One region of the Janibacter zhangyanbonis genome, then DNA from elsewhere that is predicted to be linked to it. Evidence: riboswitches for the same ligand, from Rfam matches in the RefSeq annotation. Region 1 holds a riboswitch; the other holds the start of a gene.
The links. A riboswitch is a leader RNA that binds a small molecule or an ion and turns the genes downstream of it on or off. The one in region 1 is predicted to bind thiamine pyrophosphate.
Positions count from the first base shown of each region.

Region 2: it holds a riboswitch for thiamine pyrophosphate, as region 1 does, so the genes downstream of both, ACQBJO_RS15670 (ECF transporter S component) here and thiC (phosphomethylpyrimidine synthase ThiC) in region 1, are expected to answer to the same signal.

Region 1 is NZ_CP191481.1:715,504-727,163, forward strand. It holds gene ACQBJO_RS03620 (alpha/beta fold hydrolase) at 1-49, opposite strand, end outside; gene ACQBJO_RS03625 (GNAT family N-acetyltransferase) at 103-1,869, shown strand; gene ACQBJO_RS03630 (PLP-dependent cysteine synthase family protein) at 1,882-3,006, opposite strand; gene ACQBJO_RS03635 (NADP-dependent oxidoreductase) at 3,089-4,012, shown strand; gene ACQBJO_RS03640 (hypothetical protein) at 4,022-4,396, shown strand; gene ACQBJO_RS03645 (SRPBCC family protein) at 4,447-4,887, shown strand; gene ACQBJO_RS03650 (DMT family transporter) at 4,917-5,240, opposite strand; gene ACQBJO_RS03655 (DMT family transporter) at 5,237-5,584, opposite strand; gene ACQBJO_RS03660 (DinB family protein) at 5,608-6,135, shown strand; gene ACQBJO_RS03665 (hypothetical protein) at 6,152-6,592, opposite strand; gene ACQBJO_RS03670 (helix-turn-helix transcriptional regulator) at 6,758-7,513, opposite strand; gene thiD (bifunctional hydroxymethylpyrimidine kinase/phosphomethylpyrimidine kinase) at 7,568-8,398, opposite strand; TPP riboswitch at 8,451-8,558, shown strand; gene thiC (phosphomethylpyrimidine synthase ThiC) at 8,556-10,307, shown strand; gene ACQBJO_RS03685 (MFS transporter) at 10,304-11,653, shown strand; gene thiM (hydroxyethylthiazole kinase) at 11,650-11,660, shown strand, end outside.
Region 2 is NZ_CP191481.1:3,177,599-3,189,258, forward strand. It holds gene ACQBJO_RS15665 (ATP-binding cassette domain-containing protein) at 1-1,479, opposite strand, end outside; gene ACQBJO_RS15670 (ECF transporter S component) at 1,488-2,132, opposite strand; TPP riboswitch at 2,209-2,311, opposite strand; gene ACQBJO_RS15675 (DUF4235 domain-containing protein) at 2,444-2,731, shown strand; gene ACQBJO_RS15680 (NAD(P)H-quinone oxidoreductase) at 2,731-3,708, shown strand; gene ACQBJO_RS15685 (ABC transporter ATP-binding protein) at 3,805-4,524, opposite strand; gene ACQBJO_RS15690 (ABC transporter ATP-binding protein) at 4,521-5,357, opposite strand; gene ACQBJO_RS15695 (FtsX-like permease family protein) at 5,354-8,386, opposite strand; gene ACQBJO_RS15700 (FAD-binding dehydrogenase) at 8,454-10,118, opposite strand; gene ACQBJO_RS15705 (metallophosphoesterase family protein) at 10,192-11,660, shown strand, end outside.

The DNA.
Region 1 (11,660 bases):
CGCTGTACTCCAGCCTCAGCCGCGCACCGGGGACGTCGAAGCTGGTCACGGGTACCTCCTCGCCCGGCGCGCGGGCGGCACCGTGCGGCTACGGTAACCGCCATGAGGCTGTCCAACGTCGCCCACCTGCGGCTGCCCTTCGGGAGGCTCCTGGGCTACGACGTCACCGCCCACCGCACAGGACGCGCCCTGCCGCTCTCCTTCGACCAGCGTCGCCACGTCGGTGGTGGCGACCGGCCCGGCTCGTGGATGGCGATCTGCTTCACCCTGCCCGCCCCCGTTGCGCGCCAACGGCTCTCGGCCGCCTGGCTCGCCGTCATCGCGCGACACGGCACGTTGCGGTCGGGCTTCGCACCCGGTCCCGACGGGGTGCCCGTGCTCGAGGAGCTCGAGGTCACGCCGGGGCAGTGGGTCGAGCACCCCGTCGCCTCGGGGCAGGCGGTCAACGACTGCGTCCGGGACGTGCTCGACGCGACGTGCACCCCCTTCGCCACGCCCTCGCACCGACTCCTCGTCCTCGAGACCGCGCAACGTCCCACGGTGGTCATCGGCGCCGACCACGCCCACGTCGACATGTGGTCGATGCTCGTCGTCATCCGCGACCTCCTCGCGGCGCTCGACCTCACCGACGGCGAGAGCATCCCCGAGCTGACGCTCGTTCCTCCCTTCGCCGACCACACCGCGGCCCTGGCCGACCGTGACCCCGCGCCCGACGACGTCCGCCGGCGGTGGGCCGAGGTGCTCGCCGCCAGCGGTGACGTCATGCCCCGCTTCCCGCTGCCGCTCGGGGAGCCGGTGCCGCACGCCGAGCGCGTCGAGCTGCGGGACGTGCTCGACGTCGACGACGCGGCCGCGCTCGCCGCACAGGCCCGCGGTGACGGTGTCTCGATCCTGACCACCGTCGTCGCCGCGATGACCGCCGTCACCCGCGACCTCGCCGACTCACCGCTGCGCGCCGTCTTCCCCGTCCACTCGCGATACGACGCGAGGTGGCACGACTCGGTCGGGTGGTTCATCACCAACTCGGTCCTCGAGTCGTCCGACCCTGACCCGCAGGCCTGCGCCGCCGCCGTCAGAGAAGCGGTGCACCTCGGCTCGTGGCCGCTCGACGACGTCATGCGTCCGTGGGGCGGCATGCCGGAGGCACCCGGCATGTTCGCCGTCTCCTGGCTCGACCTGCGGCGGCTGCCGGTACGGGTCGACGCGGCGGGTCTGGACGCCCAGTACGTCGGGGCGACGATCCGCTCCGACGGGGTGATGCTGTGGTTCATCCTCGACGAGGCCGGCCTTCACCTGCGCTGCCGATACCCCGACACCGACGAGGCCCGACGGCACGTCGGCGGCTGGCTCGACGCCCTCGCGCTCGATCTGAGGGCTCGGGCAGCCGAGTCCGTCGGCGGGGTCCTCGAGCTCGGGGAGCGTCGCTACCGCGTCCGCCGAGCGGTGCGCACCGATGTCGCGTCGATCGTCGCCCTGCTCGCCGACGACGAGCTCGGCGCCACCCGCGAGGGCACCGACCTCGCCCACTACGAGCGGGTCTTCGACGCGATCAGCCGTGACCGCGCGCAGTACCTCGCCGTCGTGCGCGACGAGCAGGACCGCGTCGTCGCGACGATGCAGTTGTCGATCGTGCCGGGACTCTCGCGCAACGGCGCGACCAGACTGCAGGTCGAGGGGGTGCGCGTCGCCGGGAGCGAGCGGTCCATGGGACTCGGTGCCGCGATGCTCGAGTGGGCCCACGAGCACGGGCGCGCGCACGGCGCGGTCCTGACCCAGCTGACGACCGATCGGGTGCGCACCCGGGCGCATGCCTTCTACGACCGACTGGGCTACGAGGCGAGCCACCTCGGTTTCAAGCGTCCGTTGTGAGCGACCCCGCCGTCAGGGCAGGCGACCGGTGCGCATGAGCTGCTCGAGTCGCCCTTCGTAGGGCTCGATGTCGATGCCCTCGTCGGCCAGCCACTGCGGGGAGTAGTACTTGTCGAGATAGCGCTCGCCCGGGTCGCAGATGAGCGAGACGACGCTCCCGGTCTCGCCGGCCCGGACCATCTCCGAGACGATCCGCAGCGCGGCCCACAGACTCGTGCCGGTCGAGGCGCCGGCGCGCGTGCCGATGAGCTGCTCGAGCAGCCGCACCGCGGCGACCGCGGCGGCGTCGGGCACCCGCATCATCCGGTCGATGCTCGCGGCGATGAAGCTCGTCTCGACCCGCTGGCGCCCGATGCCCTCGATGCGCGAGCCGACCGAGGTCGTCACCGACGGGTCGTCGTCGCGCCACCCGGGGAAGAAGGCGGAGTTCTCCGGGTCGGCGACGCAGATGCCCGTGTCGCGGCCCGTGTAGCGCACGTAGCGGGCGAGGGTCGCCGACGTGCCGCCGGTGCCCGCTGTCGCGACGATCCACGTCGGCTCGGGGTGCTCCTCCATCGACATCTGCTGGAAGATCGACTCGGCGATGTTGTTGTTGCCGCGCCAGTCGGTGGCCTGCTCGGCGTAGGTGAACTGGTCCATGTAGTGACCGCCGGTCTCCTGCGCGAGGGACTGGGCGACGGCGTAGACCTCGTGGGCGTTGTCGACGAAGTGGCACCGGCCGCCGTGGAACTCGATGAGGTCGACCTTCTGCCGGCTCGTCGACCGGGCCATGACGGCGAGGAAGGGCACGCCGATGAGCGAGGCGAAGTAGGCCTCCGACACGGCCGTCGAGCCGCTCGACGCCTCGATGACCGGCCGGTCCGGCCGGATCCAGCCGTTGCACAGCGCGTGGAGGAAGAGCGACCTGGCCAGCCGGTGCTTGAGCGAGCCGGTGGGGTGCACCGACTCGTCCTTGAGGTAGAGGTGCACGCCCCACTCCGCCGGCAGCGGCACCCGCACGAGGTGCGTGTCGGCCGACCGCGTGGCGTCGCTGCGGACGGTCCGGATCGCGGCGGCCAGCCAGCGCCGGTAGTCGGGGTCGTAGCGGTTGACGTCTTCCTCGACGTCGACGAAGGGGTCAGCGTGGTCGAGCGGCATGCCGCCCATTGTGCGAGATCGCTGGGCCACGTGGCGGGCGGGCGATGGAATGCCGTGCCCGTCCGTGCGAGTTGCACCGAGCATGCGCGCCATCACCTATGACCAGTACGGCACCACCGACGAGCTGCGGATCAGCGACCAGCCGGTCCCGAAGGTCGGGCCGAGCGAGGTCCGCATCCGGGTCACCCGGGCCGGGGTCAACCCCGTCGACTGGAAGCTCATGTCCGGCGGCCTCGACCCGATGCTCGCCGCGGACTTCCCGGTCATCCCGGGCTGGGACGTCGCCGGGGTCGTCGACGCCGTCGGCCCCGACACCCCGGAGTTCGCCCCCGGTGACCGGGTCGCCGCCTACGCCCGCAAGCAGGTCCTGTCCGCCGGCACCTTCGCCGAGTACGTCACCGTGCGTGTCGACGACGTCGCGGCCGTTCCCGACGAGGTCACCGACGACGTCGCCGCGGCGCTTCCGCTCGCCGGGCTCACCGCCCTTCGTGTCCTCGAGACCCTGGCCGTGACGAAGGGGGACACCCTCCTCGTCCACGCCGCCTCCGGTGGCGTCGGCTTCGCCGCCGCCCAGCTGGCGATCGCCGCCGGGGCCACGGTCGTCGGCACCGCGTCGACGGCCAACCACGACAAGCTGCGCGACATCGGCGTGACGCCGGTGGAGTACGGCGACGGGCTCGAGGAGCGGCTGCGCGAGGTGGCGCCCGAGGGCTTCGACGCGGTCGCGGACCTCGTCGGCGGCGTCCTCGACGTCAGCCGGGCGGTGCTGCGTGACGGCGGACGCCTCGCCTCGATCACCGACCCCGGCGTCGAGGAGCACGGCGGCCGCTGGGTGTGGGTGCGACCTGACGGCGCACGGCTCGCCGACCTGCTCGACGAGGTCGCAGCCGGCCGGTTGCGGGTCGACGTCGACCGGACGTTCGCGCTGGAGGACGTGCCGCAGGCCTTCGCGGCCAGCCAGTCCGGCGCCGCCCGCGGCAAGCTCGTCATCGAGGTCGCCGACTAGGGTGCGGCCATGCAGCCGCTGACCATCCGCCACAGCCGTCCCATGGGTATCACCTTCGTCGCACTGGGCGTGCTCATCGCGCTCGTGTCCCTGCTGACCTCGGCCTGGGTCACCGTCGCGGCGGGCGTCGTGCTCACCGCTCTCGGCATCCTCCAGCTCGTCAACCCGATGCTGCGGATCGAGCCGCACGAGGTGCGCATGTGCAACCCCCTGGGCATGACCCTGCGCCGGTTCCCCCTCACCGAGCCCCGTGACCTCGTCCTCGACGGCAAGAACCTGCTCCACGTCCCGACCGGCAAGCGGGTCGCGGCGCTCGGCTTCGGGGTGCACCAGCCCGACGTCGAGGCCCTGCGGCAGGTCGTGCCCGTCGTGCCGCATGGCTGACGAGGTCTCCTCCCGAGCCCGCCTGGCCGCGCGCTCCTAGGGTGGGTGCCATGGACGAGACCAAGGTCGTGACCGCCTCCACCACCATCCCCGCCGCGCCCGAGGCGGTCTTCGAGGAGATCGCCGACCCCGCGCGCCAGCTCGCGTGGGACGGCAACGACAACCTCGGCGCGTCCGCACCCGGCCAGCGGGTCCACGCGGTCGGCGACGTCTTCATGACGACGACGACCTCGGGCAACGATCGCTACAACCACGTCGTGGACTTCGAGGAGGGGCGTCGCATCGCCTGGCGTCCGGCGGCGCAGGGGCAGGCCCCCTTCGGCCACCAGTGGGGGTGGGAGCTGACCCCGACCGACGACGGCGGCACCGAGGTGACCCACACCTACGACTGGCGTGAGCTGACCGACGAGTCGCGCTTCGAGCGGGCGCGCAACACGACCGAGGCCAACCTGCGCTCGTCCCTCGACCGGCTCGCCGCGCTCTTCGGCTGACCTGCACCGGCCCGGCCACGTGCGCTCGGTCAGTGCCCGCCGCCGAGCTCGAGCAGCAGCACACCGACCATGATCAGGCCGATCCCGGCGACCATCCGTCGGGTGAGGACCTCGCCGAAGAGCACGCGCGAGCCGATGGCGGTCAGCGCGACCCCGGCCGCGGCCCAGGTCCCGTAGGCGACGCCGAGGGGCATGCCGCGCGCGAGGCTCGTCGACAGCGCGGCGAAGGCCGTGACGTAGCCGAGGGCCACCGCGGCGTACCACCGACGGTCGGTGTGCACCGCCGTGCGCAGCGACAGCGTCCCGGCGACCTCGGCCGCCACGGCGACGACCAGCCACACCCAGGCGGTCATCGCGGCTCCTCGGGCGCTGTCGTCGCGCTCGGGGCGCCCGTCTCCACGAGCAGGACGCCTCCGATGACGAGCACGACGCCGAGCCCCATGAGGGGGGTGAAGGCCTCGCCGAGCAGCAGGGTCGACAGGACGGTGGTCAGGGCGACACCACAGGCCGACCAGATCCCGTAGGCGATGCCCAGCGGCATGCCCCGCCGGAGCACGACGGCGAGCAGGCCGAAGGACAGGGCGTACCCGGTCACGACGACGACGTAGAGCACCGGCCGGTCGAGCGCCGCCTTGAGGCTCAGGGTGGCCGCGACCTCGCAGGCGATGGCGGCGGCGAGCAGCAGCCAGGACGTCATGCCCCCGACCCTAGGCTGGACGCATGAGCGCCACGCCTCCACCCGCCGACCACGACACCCGTGACTGGACCTTCGTCGTCGACGACGGGTGCGACGAGTGCGGCTACGTCCCGCACGACCCGGCCACGACGAGTGCCCGGCTCCTCGCCGTCGTGCCCCGCTGGGCCGCGGCCCTGCAGCGTCCGGGGGTGGGCGAACGGCCGGCCCCGGGGGTGTGGTCACCCCTCGAGTACGCCTGCCACGCGCGCGACCTCGTCCGGGTCCTCGGCGAGCGGGTGGGCGCCGTGCTCGCCCTGGAGGGCGCCCCCTTCGCGAGCTACGACGGGGAGGCCGAGGCGGTGCGCCAGGAGTTCTGGGCCAGTGACCCGCAGGTCGTGGCGCGCCAGATCGCCGAGGAGACCGAGCGCACCGTCGCCGTCCTCGACCGCGTGCGCGGTGAGGCGTGGGAGCGCGCCGGCACCCGGGGTGACGGCGCGCCCTTCACGATCGCCGGCCTGAGCCGCTACCTGCTCCATGACGTGGAGCACCACCTGCACGACGTCGGGGCCTGACGGCGGTGCCAGCGGCTCAGCTCGCCTGGTCCGCCTGGCACCGCGCGATCGCCATGCCGAGCCCCTCGTCGAGGATGGGGAAGTCGGCCTCGCCGAGGAAGGTGATCGCCGTGGGCGTCCTGCCCTGCGGGTTGTTGTGGAGCGCGCCACCACCCACGGTCGCCTTCGAGTGGATGAGCGGCACCGAGGTCGCGCCGGTCTCGGCCATCCAGTGGTCGATCGCGACGGAGGCGTAGCCGGCGCACTCCGGCATGCCGATGTCCTCGGCGATGATCATGCCGCCGAGCGTGGTCAGCGACATCCACGGGGTGCCGCCCTGCGAGAGCTGGGCGTAGGCACGCTCGTTCCAGTCGACCTTGTAGCAGTGGTGGGCCGAGGCCATGCTGGCCGTCGCCAGGCCGAGGGCCGCCGCGGCTGCCGTCGTGGTCGCCGCCCGACGCAGGATGTGGTGTGACATGTCTGCTCCTCTCCCGGGCCGCCGCTCCGCTGCGGCGGCCTCGGACCCAGCACACTCCTGCTGCGCCGGGCGCCGCTATTGGCAGTTCTACCCACAGGGGGAGGGCCCGGCCGAGTCGTGGTGGCGGCCGGCCGTGGCCCCGGACCAGCCGGTCGTGGCTCGCCCTCAGCCGGTCGCGAGCAGACCGATCCGCTGCGCCTTGACGACGGCGCTCAGCCGGTCGGTGACGCCGAGCTTGGCGTAGATGTGGGCGAGATGGCGGTGGACGGTGCGCTCGGAGCAGCCGGCGTGACGGGCAATGGTCGCGGCCTTGTGGCCGGCGGCCAGCAGGCAGAGGACCTCGTGCTCCCGCTGGGTCAGCTGGGCGACGCGCAGGGTGGGCGGCGCCAGGTGCTCCGGCTCGAGCAGACGCACGAGCCCGGCGACGACGGGCTGCACCGCGGTGAGCAGCGCGAGGTCGCGCTCGCCGTAGTCCTGCCCGCGGCGCCCGACGAGGAAGGCGACGAACTCGGTCCCGGACCGCACGGGCAGGGCGGCGACCTGGTCGATGCCCCAGATCTCGAGGCTGCCGCGGCACTTGCCGGAGGCCTGCCACGCGGCCTGGCCGCCGTAGGCGAGGCCGGCGGTCGTCGGCTCGAGGTCTCCGGCACGGATCGGGTCGAGCAGCGGGTCGGGGCCACCCGTGATGCGCAGCTCGTCGCTCATCCGGGCGCGGGCCGCCGGTGTCGCGGCGCTGCCCACGGCGCGGATCTCGAAGCCGTCAGGGGCCCCGTGGACCATGAGCCCGGTCGGTGAGGAGAGCAGGTCGACGAGCAGGTCGCTCATCCGCGCCAGCCGGGCGTCGACGTGCTCGGAGGCGCCAGCGACCCCCGTGACGAGCCTGACGACCGTCGCGTACTCGTCGATGCCCTTCCCCGACATGGGGGACATCTTCCTCGCGCGTCGGGGGATGGTAAAGGTGTGGTCAGCAGATGGTCACGGGTGCTGCCACCGCCGCTGCTCGTGGAAGTGGTGCACCGGCCCGGCGCCGGACCCGATCCCGAGTGACTCCCCGTGCCGCAGGGCCTCGGTGAGCCAGTCGCGCGCCTCCCGCACGGCCGGCAGCCACCGCTCGTGCCGGGGGCGAAGGGCGGCGACCGCCGAGCTGAGCGTGCAGCCGGTGCCGTGCGTCGCCGTCGTCGCGATCCGCGGCCCGCGCAGCGGCACGGCTCCGTCGTCGTCGTGCCAGAGGTCCACGGCCTCCGGGCCGTCGAGGTGGCCACCCTTGAGCAGCACCCGGCGGGCACCGAGCGCGCGCAGCCGCCCGGCCTGCTCCGGCAGGTCCTCCTCGCTGCCGGCCGGGGACGCGTCGAGGAGGACGGCGGCCTCGGGCACGTTGGGGGTGATGACGTCGGCGCGGGGGAGCAGCGCGCGCACGGCGTCGACGGCCTCGGGGGCGAGCAGGCGCGACCCCGAGGTCGAGACCATGACGGGATCGAGGACGACCGGCGTGGTCGCGAGGGGTTCGCTCGTCAGCAGCTCGTGCACGGTCTCGACGAGCTCCGCGGAGGCGAGCATCCCGACCTTGACGACGTCGATGCGCACGTCCTCGACGAGCGTCTCGACCTGGGCGCGCACGACGTCGACGGGCACCTCGTGCACGAGCGTCACGCCCCGCGTCGACTGCGCCGTCAGGGCCGTGATGACGCAGGTGCCGTAGGCGCCCAGGGCACTGAAGGTCTTCAGGTCGGCCTGGACCCCGGCACCGCCCGACGGGTCGGAGCCGGCGACGGACAGGGCGACCGGCGGTCGCGGGAGGGCGGTCATGGTCGCACCGTAACGGTGCCCGGCGGGGCACCGACGGCGTGTGGTTGGATCGGGGTACCCCCGCGGGAGCCCGGGCACGGGCTGAGATCGGACTGCTGCCGTCCGGACCGTCTGAACCTGTCCGGATCATGCCGGCGAAGGAAGAGGAGGCGCCCGCGTGCGCACACCCGTCGAGTCAGAGCTCCACCCCCAGCACCGTCGCGAAGAGGTCGTCGACCCCCACGACCCGTCGATCAGGGTCGCGGTCACCGCGATCTCCCTGGCCGACAGCCCCGACGGCACCCCCAACGAGGACGTCCACGTCTACCGCACCAGCGGGCCCGGTGCCGACCCGGAGGTCGGCCTGCCCGACCACCGGGGTGCGTGGATCACCGGTCGCGGTGACGTCGAGCCCTACGAAGGGAGACCCCGTCACCTCGCCGATGACGGCCGTGCGGCGCAGCGGCGCGGTGCTGCTGCGGCGGCGTGGCAGGGCCCGGCGCGTCGCCCCCTTCGTGCCGTGGCCGGCAGCACGGTGACCCAGCTGCACTACGCCAAGCGCGGCGAGATCACCGCGGAGATGCGCAGCGCCGCACTGCGAGAAGGCTGCTCGCCCGAGCTCGTCCGCGACGAGGTCGCCGCCGGCCGGGCGATCATCCCGGCCAACGTCAACCACCCGGAGTCCGAGCCGATGGTCATCGGCCGCGCCTTCCTCACGAAGATCAACGCCAACATCGGCAGCTCGGCCGTCACCTCGTCGATCGCCGAGGAGGTCGACAAGCTCACCTGGGCCACCCGCTGGGGTGCCGACACGGTCATGGACCTGTCGACCGGCGACGACATCCACACGACGCGCGAGTGGATCATCCGCAACAGCCCCGTGCCGATCGGCACCGTGCCGATCTACCAAGCCCTCGAAAAGGTGGACGGGAAGGCGGAGGAGCTCACCTGGGAGATCTTCCGCGACACCGTCATCGAGCAGTGCGAGCAGGGCGTCGACTACATGACGATCCACGCCGGGGTGCGGCTCGCCTTCGTGCCGCTGACGGCCGAGCGGGTCACCGGCATCGTCTCCCGGGGTGGGTCGATCATGGCCGGCTGGTGCCTGGCCCACCACGAGGAGTCCTTCCTCTGGACGCACTTCGACGAGCTGTGCGAGATCTTCGCCCGCTACGACGTCGCCTTCTCGCTCGGCGACGGGCTGCGGCCGGGGTCGGTCGCCGACGCCAACGACGAGGCGCAGCTCGCCGAGCTGCGCACCCTGGGCGAGCTGACCCTGCGGGCCTGGGAGCACGACGTGCAGGTCATGGTCGAGGGCCCGGGCCACGTGCCGCTCCACCTCGTCAAGGACAACGTCGACCTCGAGCAGGAGTGGTGCCACGGGGCGCCCTTCTACACGCTCGGCCCGCTCGTCACCGACATCGCGCCCGGCTACGACCACATCACCTCGGCGATCGGCGCGACCGAGATCGCCCGCCACGGCACGGCGATGCTCTGCTACGTCACGCCCAAGGAGCACCTCGGCCTGCCCGACCGCGACGACGTGCGCACCGGGGTGGTCACCTACAAGATCGCCGCGCACGCCGCCGACCTGGCCAAGGGGCATCCGCGGGCACGTGAGCGCGACGACGCGCTCAGCCGGGCGCGCTTCGAGTTCCGCTGGCACGACCAGTTCGCGCTCGCCCTCGACCCGCCGCGCGCGATGGCCTTCCACGACGAGACCCTGCCGGCGGAGCCGGCGAAGACCGCGCACTTCTGCTCGATGTGCGGACCGAAGTTCTGCTCCATGCGGATCAGCCAGGACATCCGCGACGCCTACGGGTCCGGTGCGGCGCAGCAGGCCATCGCCGAGGCGGGCATGGCGGCGAAGTCGCGTCAGTTCGTCGAGCTCGGCTCGAGCGTCTACGTGCGCGACGAGGCGACCCGGTGAGCCTCGTGCCCGGGCTGCCGCCGACCGGCCGCGCCGCCGTACGCGCCGGCATCGTCGGCAACTACGTCGACCAGATCAACATCTTCCTGCCCGTCGTCGCGCTCGCCCCGGCGCTGGCGACCCTCGCCGGCCCGCACGCGGGCGTCACCGCGGGCGCCGTCGTCATCGTCGCGACGCTCCTCGGTCGGCCGATCGGCGCGATGGTCTTCGGCCGCATCGCCGACCGGGCCGGGCGCACCCGCACGACCCAGGTGGCGATCGCCGGCACCGCGGCGTGCAGCCTCGCGATCGCCGCGGTGCCGACGCACGAGAGCATCGGCGCCCTGGCGATCGCGGCGGTGGTCGTGCTGCGGTTCGTCGGCGGGGTCTTCCTCGCCGGGGAGTACACCTCGGCCATCCCGCTCGCGATGGAGTGGTCGGTGCCGCGACGCCGCGGCCTCGTCTCCGGGCTCATCATGTCGATGGCGCCGTGGGCGCAGTCGACGATCGCCTTCGCCACCGCGGGCCTGCTCGCCGCGCTCGGGCCGCAGGCCTACGCGGAGTGGGGGTGGCGGCTCGCCTTCGTCTGCGGCGGCCTCGCGAGCCTGGCTCTCCTGGCCTACTACTCCGCGCGCGTCGCCGACGCACCGCAGGTCGTACGGCAGCGCGAGCAGGCCGACGAAGGGAGGGCCCCCGCCTCCCTCGGTCTGCGCGCGGTCCTCGGTGGCGCCTTCGCCGGTGCCTTCTGGCAGATCTTCGGCCTGATGAGCGGGCTGTGGCTCATGACCAACATGGTCGTCATCCACGCGACCGGCCGGCTCTCGGCGGACCCGGGGTCCGATGGGGGAGAGGTCGCGCTCGTCATGGGCATCGCGTCGGTCGCCCAGGCGCTCGTCATGTCGCTCACCGGCCACTGGTCGACCCTCCTCGGGCGGCGACGCTTCTTCGTCGGGTGGGGGCTGGGCGCCGCGGTCGTCGCCCCGCTCCTGTGGGCGGGCACGATGGCGACGCAGGTCGTGCCGGCCGTCGTCGGCGTCGCGCTGCTCCAGGTCGTCACGGTGTGCGGCTATGGGCCGGTCGGGGCCTACCTGTGCGAGCGATTCCCGGCGCACGTGCGCTCCACCGGCTACGGCACGGCCTACTCGCTGTCGATCGTCGTCCCGGCGCTGTGGCCGTGGTGGCTGCCGGAGCTGCAGTCCGTGCTGGGCCGTGACGGATCGGTCGCCGCCGTCCTGGTCGTGGGTGGTCTGCTCGTCGCCGGGTGCGGGGCGCTCGGCCCCCGCCTCGCCGGCCCCGATCTCGACCGTGACGTCGAGCTCGTCGCGCAGCGGCCCGAGGCCCCTTCTGCCGCAGGGGCGCTCGCATGATCGGCGT
Region 2 (11,660 bases), 1.0 Mb from region 1:
GAGGGCCACGAGGTCGGGGTCGTGGGTGGCGGCGACGACGCCGCCACCCCGGGCACGGTGCGCAGCGAGCAGGCCGGCGACGGCCGCCCAGGTGCCTCGGTCCTGGCCGACGGTCGGCTCGTCGGCGAGGACGGCAGCCGGGCCGTGCGCGAGGGCCGCGGCGACGGCGAGACGACGCTGCTCCCCACCCGAGAGGGTCTGCGGGTCGGCGCGCTCGAGGTGCGCCAGGCCGAGCACGTCGAGCAGGTGCCGGGCCGCGTCCTCGTCGGCCGTGCCGAGGGTGCGGCCGGTGAGCAGGACCTCGTCGAGGACCGTGCGAGCGAGCAGCGCGCTCGAGCTCCACTGCGGCACCCAGCCGAGCAGCTGCGCCACCTCGTCGGCCGGCAGGTCCGCCACCTCGGGAGCATCGGCTCCCGCGTCGTCGCCGACCACCACCCGCCCCGACGAAGGGGGCACCAGTCCAGCCATCGTGGCCAGCCACGTGCTCTTGCCCCCACCGCTGGGTCCGACGAGCGCCGTGGCCCGGCCCGCGGCGACGGTCAGCGGGGCCTGCGTGACGAGCGCGGTCGTCAGCTCGCTGCGCCCGTCGAGGTGGTTGCGCCGCCGCTCGACCCGCAGCGGCTCGGCGGTGAGCACCGGCGCGCCGGGTGCGGGTGCGCCGCGTGCGGGCGCCGGAGGGCGGACCAGGGGACCGAGGTCGACGTCGAGCGGCTCAGGAGCCGGCACGCCCGGCACCCAGATGCCGTCGGCCGCCAGGCTCTCGCCGTGCTCGGCGAGGACCCTCCGCGGGTCACCGTCGTGGCGGATGCGCCCGTCGCGGCCGAGCACGAGCACCCGGTCGACGTGCTCGAGCCAGGGCTCGAGGCGGTGCTCGACGACGACCGTCGTCAGCCCGGCCGCCGCGGTGACGACGGCATCGCGCACCTGCGCGGCGCTGTCGGCGTCGAGCATCGCGGTCGGCTCGTCGAGCAGGAGCAGCCCCGGTCGCAGGGCGAGGGCCCCGGCGAGCGCGAGTCGCTGGGTCTGGCCGCCCGACAGGGCGTGGGTCGGGGTGTCGAGGGGCAGGTGTCCCAGGCCGACGGCGTCGAGGCAGGACGCGACGACGGCCGGCATCTCGGCGGGGGGCCGGCCGATGTTTTCCAGCCCGAAGGCCACGTCGCGACCGACCGTCGCCGCCACGGTGCCCGACCCGGGTTCCTGGAGGAGGAGCCCGACCGCACCCGCCCGCTCGCCGGGCGCCACGCCGTCGACGGTGACCTCACCGGCGAGGTCGCCGGAGTCGACGGTGAGCAGCAGGCCGGCGAGGGCCCGGAGCAGGGTCGACTTGCCCGACCCGCTCGGCCCCACGAGCAGCACCCGCTCGCCGGGCCGCAGGCTCAGGTCGACGTCCGTGAGGACCGGCTCCCGCCGACCTGCGGGACGCCAGGTCAGCCCGTGGACCTCGACGGCGCCACGGGCACCCCCTTCGACCTCCGACACCGCTGGGATCAGACGGCCCTGCGCTCGAGCTGCTCCTGCCCCGGGGGGAAGGGGTTGAGCGCACCGGCCGCGGCGAGCGCCCGGGTGAGGGCCCAGCCGCCGAGGCCGGCGATGACGATGCCGGAGACGACCATGAGGGGCAGGTAGGCGAGCTTCCACGTCCAGGTCCAGTCGGCGAAGTACCAGACGATCTCGTAGACCCACTCGAGCGGGGCGGACAGGGCGCCGGCGAGCAGCGCGACGGCCGGGCCGAAGGCCTTGTAGGCGAAGATCGCGAAGGCGAGCTCGGCGCCGATGCCCTGCGCGAGGCCGGAGAGGATCGTCGTCGCGCCCCACTGGTTGCCGAAGAGCGCCGAGACGACCGCGGCGATGAGCTCGCACGCGACGGCCGCGCCGGGGCGGCGCACGACGAGCCCACCGACGACGCCGGCGATGAACCAGAAGCCGACGACGAGGCCCATCGCGGGCTGGAAGGCGGAGCCGACGACCGAGAGCGGCCCGGCGTAGACGAGGTTGTAGCCCCAGTAGGCGACGCCGAAGGCCACGCCGAGGAAGGCGACGGTCAGCAGGTCGACGGTGCGCCAGCCCATGAGGGGGCGGGTCGCGAGGACGGTGCCGGCGCGGGACGCGGCCGGCGTCTTGGTGGTGGTCATGCTGATGCTTCTCCTGTGTGGGTTCCACAGGGAGGGATGGGCGCCGTCACCCGGCCACGGGCCGTGCGTCGACGACGTTCCCTGAGACTCGACTCCCTACGCCGGTGCTAGCCGGATCAGGTACGAGGGTCTGCGGTCACCCGCACTCTCAGCGCTGCTGCGCTCCCCTGTCGTGCCCGGCCAGCATAGCCGCGCGGGTGGACGGGCGGTCCGCCGTGCCCGTCCTGTGGCAGGGTTGGAGACGTACCGGGTGGCGGCGACCGTCGCCACCTCCGCAGCGTGTGTGTACGAAAGGACGTCTCGTGGGCAACATGGTCTGGAAGGTGCTGGGCACCGGCTCGGCGATCATCGCCGGCATCGTCGCCAACAAGGTCATCTCCATCGCGTGGTCGCGCCTCGGCAAGGGCGAGACGATCGACCCCAACAACCCCGAGAACCCCATCGGCGAGGCCATCGCCTTCGCCGCCCTCGCCGGTCTGGCGATGGGCCTGGCCCGCACCATGGCCACGCGCCAGGCGGCGAGCTTCTACAAGAAGTCCGCGGGTCACCTGCCCGAGGCCATGCAGTCCGTCCAGGGAGAGCTGGACAAGGTCTCCTGATGCGCGGCGTCTCCATCACCGAGCCCGGTGACGCCGACGTCCTGCAGGTCACCGAGGTCGAGGCCCCCACGGCCGGCCCGGGCGACGTCGTCGTCGACATGGTGGCCGCCGGGGTCAACCGCGCCGACGTCATGCAGCGGCTCGGGCACTACCCGCCGCCCGCGGGCGCCTCGCCACTGCCGGGCCTCGAGGTCTCGGGCACGATCCGCGAGGTCGGTCCCGGTGTCGAGGGCTGGTCCGTGGGCGACGAGGTCTGCGCCCTCGTCGACGGTGGCGGCTATGCGGAGCAGGTCCGGGTGCCTGCGGCACAGCTCCTCCCCGTGCCGAAGGGAGTGAGCCTCACCGAGGCCGCGGGGTTGCCCGAGGTCGCGTGCACGGTCTGGTCCAACGTCTTCATGACGGCCAACCTCCAGCCCGGCGAGGTCTTCCTCGTCCACGGCGGGTCGTCGGGCATCGGCACGATGGCGATCCAGCTCGCCACGGCCGCCGGAGCGCGGGTGGCGGTGACTGCCGGCTCGCAGGACAAGCTCGACGTCTGCCGCGACCTCGGCGCGCAGATCCTCGTCAACTACCGAGAGCAGGACTTCGTCGAGGAGGTGCGCGCGGCGACCGACGGTCACGGGGCCGACGTCGTCCTCGACCTCATGGGCGCCAAGTACCTGCCCCGCAATGTCGACCTGCTGGCGACGTCGGGCCGGCTCGTCGTCATCGGCCTCATGGGCGGCCGCAAGGGCGAGCTCGACCTCGGCAAGCTGCTGAGCAAGCGCGCCGCGGTCATCGCGACCTCGCTGCGGGCCCGCCCCGCTGCGGAAAAGGCGGCGATCGTCGCCGCGGTCCGCGAGCACGTGTGGCCGCTCGTCGAGGACGGTGCCGTGCGCCCGATCGTCCAGGGCACCTACCCGCTCGAGCGCGCCGCCGACGCCCACCGCGAGCTCGAGGCGAGCGGTCACATCGGCAAGATCCTGCTCACCGCCTGAGCCACCCCCTTCGCCCGGCCCCCCAACCCTGCAAAACCCTAGGGTCCTGCAGAGTTGCCCGGCCCCAACCCTGCAAAACCCTAGGGTCTTGCAGAGTCAGGGGGTCGGGGTGAGGCGGCCGTCGTCGAGGTGCCAGCGGGCGGGGGCGATCTCGGCGACCTCGGGGTCGTGCGTCGCCAGGAGCACCGTCGCGCCGCGGCGGGCGAGGTCCTCGAGCAGCACCACGACCCGCTCGCGGGTGTCGTGGTCGAGCTCGGAGGTGGGTTCGTCGGCGAGCAGCACCGCCGCCCCCGCCCCCAGGCGAAGGGAGGCCAGCGCCAGTCCCCGAGCCACGGCCACGCGCTGCCGCTGACCGCCGGAGAGCTCTTCGGCGAGGTGGTCGCCGTGCTCGTCGAGCCCGACGGAGGCGAGCGCGTGGTCGGCCTGGGCGAGCGCGTCCCCGCCGGGCACACCGGCTGCGACGAGTGGCACCGCGACGTTGTCGCGGGCGGTGAGGGCCTCGGCGAGGGCGCTGCCCTGCGGGATGAGCACGGCACCGGCGGCGCGCGAGGTCGCCTCCTCGCCGATCTCGGTGTCCCCCAGCGTGATCGAGCCGCTCGCCTGCCCCGGCGCGAGCAGCCCGCCGACCGCCCACAGCAGCGAGGTCTTGCCCGCCCCGGAGTGACCGGTGACGGCGGTGACCTCTCCCGGGCGGGCTGTGGCACTCGCGCCGTCGACCGCGATGATCTCTCCGTAGCGCACGCTCACGTCGTCGAGGACGAGGGCCCCTCCGGTCCGGTCCGGGGCGTTCGTCGTGGCGGGGCTGCCCGGGCTCATGCGCCCTCCTCATCGGTGATCAGCTGCCAGGTGCCGTCGTCGGCCCGGTGGACGCGCACGAGGGTGCCGGGCGGGAAGGCGTCGAGCGCCGGCGGGGGCAGCGGCAGCGACCCGTCGGCGGCGACGACGGAGTACTCCTCGCCGCTGCGCCCCTCGCCACCGACCCGCCCGTCGCGGATCGTCACGGTCCGGGGAAATGCTGCGGCCACGTCGGGGTCGTGGGTGACGACGACGATCGTCGTGCCGAGGGTGCGCCCGACCTCGGCCATGGCCTCGAGGACGACGTCGCGGGAGTCGTGGTCGAGCTGGCTCGTCGGCTCGTCGCCGAGGAGCAGCCCCGGCCCGGAGGCGAGCGCGACCGCGAGTGCGGCGAGCTGGAGGGCGCCCGGGGTGAGCCCGTCGAGCGGGGCGTCGGCGACGTCGGTGAGCCCGAGCAGCTCGAGCAGGTCGTCGACCTCGGGCACGGTGCGCCCTGAGCGGCGGGCCGAGCGCTGGGCGAAGTCGATGTTGCCCCGCACCGACAGCCACGGCAGGTGGTTGCGCGCGGCGCCCTGCAGGACGATGCCGACCTCCTGCGCGCGGAAGGCGTCGACCTGCGCCTCGGACATCACCGACAGCTCGTGGTCGCCGACGTGGATGCGGCCGGCGCTCGGGCGCAGCAGGCCGCCGAAGAGTGCGAGGAGCGTCGACTTGCCCGCACCGCTCGGCCCGAGCAGCGCGATGCGCTCGCCCGCCGCGACGGTGAGGTCGACGCCCGAGAGGGCGGCGACGTCGTGCCCCTCGGTGCGGTAGATGTGCACGAGCCCGTGGGTGCGCACCGGCAGACCGGTCACGTCGGCTCCCCCCTCGCGGCCGAGAGGGTGACCCGACGGCGCACGCCGGCCGCGAGCAGCAGGGCGACGACGAGCAGGACGACGGCGACCCCGACCGTCGCGGCGAGCACCGCGACCCAGGCGGGCGAGTGGTCGAGTGCGGGCACCGCTGCGCGCGAGGTGAAGAGCGGCAGCGCCGGCAGCGCGATCCACGACCCGGCGAGCGCGCACAGCGCGCCGAGCAGGACGCCGACGGCGACGCTCGTCAGGTGCTCGGTGCGCAGGGCGCGACCGATGTCCTTCGCCGCCACACCGCTGACCCGCAGGGCGGCGAGGTCGCGCACGGTAGCCCGCCAGCCGGTGACGGCGAGGATGAGCAGGACGAGCGCCGCGAGGACGACGGCGAGCGCCCCACCGATGAGCGCGAGCTGCAGCCCCCACCCGGACGCCGACTGGTCGAAGACCCGGTCGGCCTGCTCGGTCGTGCGCACCGAGCGCACGGCGACGCCCTCGTCGGCGAGCGCCTCCTGCGCCCGCTCGAGGGTGCCCGGCGACGCGTCGGCGAGCCACAGCTCGCGGTCGGTGCGGGTGGTGTCGAGCTCGCCCGTCACCCGCGCCAGGGCGCGAAGGGAGACGAGCACCCCGGCGTCGGTCGCGGCCGGCAGCGCCGCGACGTGCTGGGCGGCGACGACGTCGGTCTGACCGCCGGCGACGTCGAGCACCTGCACCGTGTCGCCCTTCTCCGCGACCTCTCCCGAGACGATCGCGGGCACCGGTCGCGGCACGTCGGTGACGTGGGCGGCGACGTCGGCGCCGTCGGCGGCTGCGACCCCGAGGGTGAGGGACTTCCCCTTCGCCGTGAGGGTCAGGCCGGTGCCGTCACCGGCCTTCTCGTCCTCCCACGTGCTCTGGCTGCCCACGGGCAGCGGGCGGCCGGCGACGGACAGGTCGGTGACGGTGACCGTGCCGCGCACACTGCTGCCGGTGACGCCCGAGGTCCCGACCCGGATGCCGGCGAGGCGGCAGCCCGCCGAGCAGAAGAGCGGGGAGTCGACCGTGACCTGGCCCGTGCCCTTGGGCCCGAGGGTCGCGATCTCCGCCGAGCGGGCATCCCCCTCGCGGGTCGTCATGTCGAGCAGGAGCGTCGGGGGTTCGGCGTCGCCGAGCCCGCGCAGGTCCCAGGTCACCCGCGCGGTCACGTCGCCGGCCGGCAGCCGGACGGGCTCCTGCTCGGGCAGGGCCAGGGCGTCGACGTCGAGACCGCTCACGGCCTCGGGGTGGGCGACGCGCACGAGCGCCTCGGGGTCGACCGCCATCGTCGCGCCGGCGGTGTCGGCCTTGGGCCGGATGAGGGCCACGGGCGCGGCATCGATGTCGTGCTCGTCGAGGGTGGTCGCGGCGTCGAGGAGCGCCGGCGCGGTGGGCGAGTCCACCGACAGCACGGCAGGGGAGCCGGTCTCCAGCTCGGCGCGGGCGAGCCGGTTGCGATCGGCGACGACGACCGCATTGGCCCCGAAGACGGCGACCGCGGTGGCCACGGTCGTGACGACGAGGACCCGTCGGGCCGCCGGGCGGCGGCCGATGCCGTGCCCGGCGATGGCCGCGGCGACGCGTCCCCGACGCATCGCCGAGGTCGCCCGGCGGGCGGCGAGCCACGGCACGAGGCGGGCGGCGAGCACGCCGACGGCGATGGCGAGCAGGGTCGGGGTGGCGAGGGCGGCCGGCCCGCTGAGCGCGCCGGTCGCGAGCCCGACGACCCCGACGGCAGCGAGGACCACGACGACGATCTCGACGACGGCGGAGCCACCCGCACCGGTCGGCCGCACCGAGCGCAGCAGGTCGTTGACCGGCTCGCGCAGCACGGGTCGCGAGGCGAGGTGCACGGCGAGCACCGACAACAGCAGCGCCCCGAGCGTCCACGGGACGACCGCGAGCGGGATCTCGAAGGGGATGCCCCCCGGCAGCATGAGCGCCCGCACCCCGAGGGCGAGCAGCATGGCGGCGACGACGCCGAGGGGCAGTCCGAGCAGGACCGGCACGACGAGCTCGCCGAGCAGCAGTCGCCGGGCGCCCGAGCGTGAGCGTCCGCGCAGCCGGGCGAGGGCGACGTCGTGGCGCCGCTGGTCGACGGCGGACTGGGCGACGAGGAAGAGCACGAGCACCGACAGCAGCGCCAGCTGCACCATGACGAAGGGGACGATGACCGCGGTCTGCGAGCGTCCGGTCTCGATGCCGGAGACGATCGTCCCGGCGGAATCGCTCACGGTGATCTCGGGGTGCTCCTCGCCGAGATCCTCGACGGCGGCCGCAGCACGGGGCAGCGAGTCGAGGGTGGCCTTGGAGGTGTCGAGCGGCAGGTCGACGCTGACGGAGGCAGTCGGCAGTGCGTCGGCGAAGGTCGCGTCGACGGTGAAGAGGTCGTCGAGCCCCGGGAGGTTGTCGAGGTCGGGGTGCGGGACGCCGGACTTGCCGTCCGGCCGGTTGCCCAGCCAGTAGTCGGCGTCCTCGTCGGGCACGGAGTAGATGCCGACGACCTCGAGCGGCACGTCGGGCTCGTCGGGGTCGAAGCGCGAGTACTTCGCCTGCGGGATGAGCAGCTCGGTGCCCTGCCTCCACCCCCAGGCCTTGGCGTCCGCCGCGGAGACGACGACCTCACCGCCCTGCTGCGGGCAGCGCCCCTCGATCTCGACGTGGTCACACAGGCCGGAGCGGGTGCGCAGCAGGGCCGGCGAGGCCTTGCGGCCCTTCGCCGGGCTGAGGTTGGTCGCGTAGCGCAGCCCGGTGATGGGCTCGCCCGAGACGGCCTGCAGACCGGCGGGCACCTCGTCGGCGAGGGTCTGCGGCATGAGGGTGCGCTCGGTCGAGGTGCGCGGACGGGTCATCGTCGTGGCCGTCGTCGCCCGGTCGGCCTCGGTGAGGTGCACCCGCAGCAGCCCCTGGTCGATGCTCCGCGCGAAGACGGGCGCGAAGACCGCGCAGGTCGTCACGAGGGCGGAGACGAGGGCAAGCGCGATGACCTGCCCCCTGCGGTACCGCAACGCTGCCCACATGCAGCGGTCCCCCTTCTGTCGTGACCGCCGTCACCCTATGCCCCGGTGTGGTCCCGTGCGGGCTGGATCAGTCGCCGATCTCCTCGGCCATGGCGCGACCCGCCGTGCGCCCGGAGAAGATGCAGCCGCCGAGGAAGGTCCCCTCGAGGGCGCGGTAGCCGTGCAGGCCGCCACCGCCGAAGCCCGCCGCCTCACCGGCGGCGTAGAGGCCCGGCACGGGCGCCCCGTCGTGACCGAGCACCCGCGAGGACAGGTCGGTCTCGAAGCCACCGAGCGTCTTGCGGGAGAGCACGTGCAGCCTGACGCCGACGAGCGGGCCCTTCTTCGGGTCCTGCAGCTTGTGCGGCGGGTAGGCGCGCTTGGAGATCTTGTCGCCGCGGTAGGCGCGGGCGACCCGCATCGCGGCGATCTGCGCGTCCTTGCCATAGGGGTTGTCGAGCTGGGCGTCGCGCTCGTCGAGCTGCCGCTTGACGTGGGCGACGTCGAGCCGCGGCTCGCCCTCCTCGACGAGCTCGTTCATCTTCGCGACGAGCTCCTCGACGGTGTCGGCCAGGACGAAGTCGGCGCCCTTGTCGAGGAAGGCCTGCATCGACGGCGTGACGTCGGCGAGCGAGCGCTTGCGCAGGACCCCGGCGACGTCTTTGCCGGTGAGGTCCTCGTTCTGCTCGGAGCCCGAGAGGGCGAACTCCTTGCCCGCGACGGACCGGTTGGTGACGAACCACGAGTGGTCGTGACCGGTGGCGCGCAGGTGCTCGAGCGTGCCGAGGGTGTCGTAGCCGGGCAGCAGCGGCGCGGGCAGCCGGTTGCCCTCGGCGTCGAGCCACATCGAGCTCGGCCCGGGCAGGATCCGGATGCCGTGACCGGCCCAGATCGGCGAGTGGTTGCGGATCCCCTCGACGTAGTGCCACATCCGGTCGCGGTTGATGAGGTTGCCGCCGGCGGCCTCGGTGATGGCGATCATCCGACCGTCGACGTGCGCCGGCACGCCGGTCACCATGTGCTTCGGCGGCGTGCCGAGGCGCTCGGGCCAGTTGGCGCGCACGAGGTCGTGGTTGCCGCCGATGCCGCCCGAGGCGACGAGGACGACGGGGGCCCGCAGCTCGAAGCCACCGATGCTGTCGCGGTTGGTCGCCACGCCACGCTCGGCGTCGTCGGGCGCGAGCTCGACCCCACGGACACCGGTGACGGCACCCCCTTCGACGATGATCTCGTCCACGCGGTGCCGGTGGGCATAGGTCACCAGCCCACGCTCACGGGCCTCTTCGACCCTGCGGATGAAGGGAGCGGCAACCCCGGGACCGGTCCCCCACGTGATGTGGAAGCGGGGCACGGAGTTGCCGTGGCCGTGGGCCGAGCCGTCGCCGCGCTCGGCCCAGCCGACGATGGGGAACCAGCGCATGCCCTGCTCGTGAAGCCAGGCCCGCTTCTCCCCGCCCGCGAAGTCGAGGTAGGCCTGCGCCCACTGCCGCGGCCAGTGGTCCTCCTCGCGGTCGAAGCCCGCGGTGTTCATCCAGTCGCCGTGGGCCAGCTCGGCCGAGTCCTTGATGCCCATGCGCCGCTGCTCGGGGCTGTCGACGAAGAAGAGCCCGCCGAAGGACCAGTGCGCCTGACCGCCGATGTTGGCGACGCTCTCCTGGTCGACGAGAAGGACCTTGCGGCCGGCATCCGCCAGCTCCGCGGTCGCGACGAGTCCGGCCAGCCCGTGGCCCACGACGATGGCATCAGCATCCATGGGGCTGACCCTAAACCGTATTACTCGTCAGTAGCAACTGGGGTTCAGGTCGACTCTGCCTACAGTGGGCCGCATGTCCTGGACCGCCCGCCTGCGCCTCGTCGCGGCGACCCTGGCGCTCGTCGCCGCGGTCGTCACCGGCGGGCTCGTCACCGCCTCGCTGTGGCCCGTGACCGTCGAGACCGACTACTACGCCGCGGACGTGCGCCTGTCCCCGAGCTGGACGGACCGGTCGCACATCGGCACCGACACGGTCGTCGGCAGCGTGTCCGCGCAGTTCGCCGGCATCGCCCCCGGCGTGCAGGTCTCGCCGCGGGTCAAGCCCTCGATCACCGACCTCGTCGCCTCGGGCAACCTCGACGCCGCGAGCCTCGACGTCAGCCCGCAGGAGCGCACCCGGGTCATCACCGACGCCGCGACCGGGGTCGGGCTGCGCTTCGCCGCCGGTGGCGTGCTCGGTCTGCTCCTGTGCCTCGGCGTGGTCCGGCTGCGCCGTCGCACGCTCCCGCACCGCCGGACCGTCGTCGGCGCGAGCCTCGTCACCGCGGTCACCCTGTCGACCCTGGGCCTGTCGGCCTGGCGCACCTACGACCCAGACCGCCTCGTCGAGCTGCGCTCGAGCGGGCTGCTCCAGCTGGCCATCGCCAACCGCGACCTCCTCGACGACGTCGAGCAGCGGGCCGACCAGGCCACGCCCTACCTGCGCAACCTCCTCGCGCTGTCGACGGCGATGCAGCAGGAGTACGCACCCGAGGCCGAGGACGACTCCGCCGCGCTCAAGGTGCTGCTCGTCTCCGACGTGCACGCCTCCAACCAGTACGCGCTCATGCGCACGATCGTGCGCGAGCAGGACATCGACGTCGTCATCGACTCCGGCGACCTGATCAACTTCGGTCGGGTGCAGGAGGCCGGGCTGAGCAACCTCTACCGGTCGATCTCCTCGCTCGGGGTCCCCTATGTCTTCGTCTCCGGCAACCACGACCGCAGCGCCGTCGACGACACCCAGCTGCTCGACGACCTCGCCGGCACCGACGGCGTGACGCTCCTCGAGCCGGGCTCGGGCGAGTACCAGGAGATCGAGGTCGGCGGCCTGCGGATCGCGGGCTTCAACGACCCGCGCTACTACGGCGACGCCGACGACGGCAGCACCGACGAGCAGGTCGCGGCGCGCGAGCGGTGGGTCGAGGCCCTCGGCGAGACCGAGGCGCCGGACATCACCGTCTCCCACGAGGAGCCCGCGCTCGACGACGCTCCCGGCCGGCTGCGCGTCCACGGCCACGGGCACGTGCCGCAGGTGAGCGGCAACCGGCTGCAGGTCGGCACCTTCACCGGCGGCGGCACCCTCTCGCACTTCGTCGGCGGTCCCGATGCCGAGCTCGTCGGCCAGCCGAGCAGCTTCGACGTGCTGACCTTCGACGACCGGTGCCGGGCCCAGCGCCTGACCCGCTACGAGTACCGCTCGGTCATCGAGGGGCGGCCGAGCTTCGACTCGCTCTCCGTGCTCAACGCCGCCCGGATCGTCGACGCCCCCGAGGAGGGGCG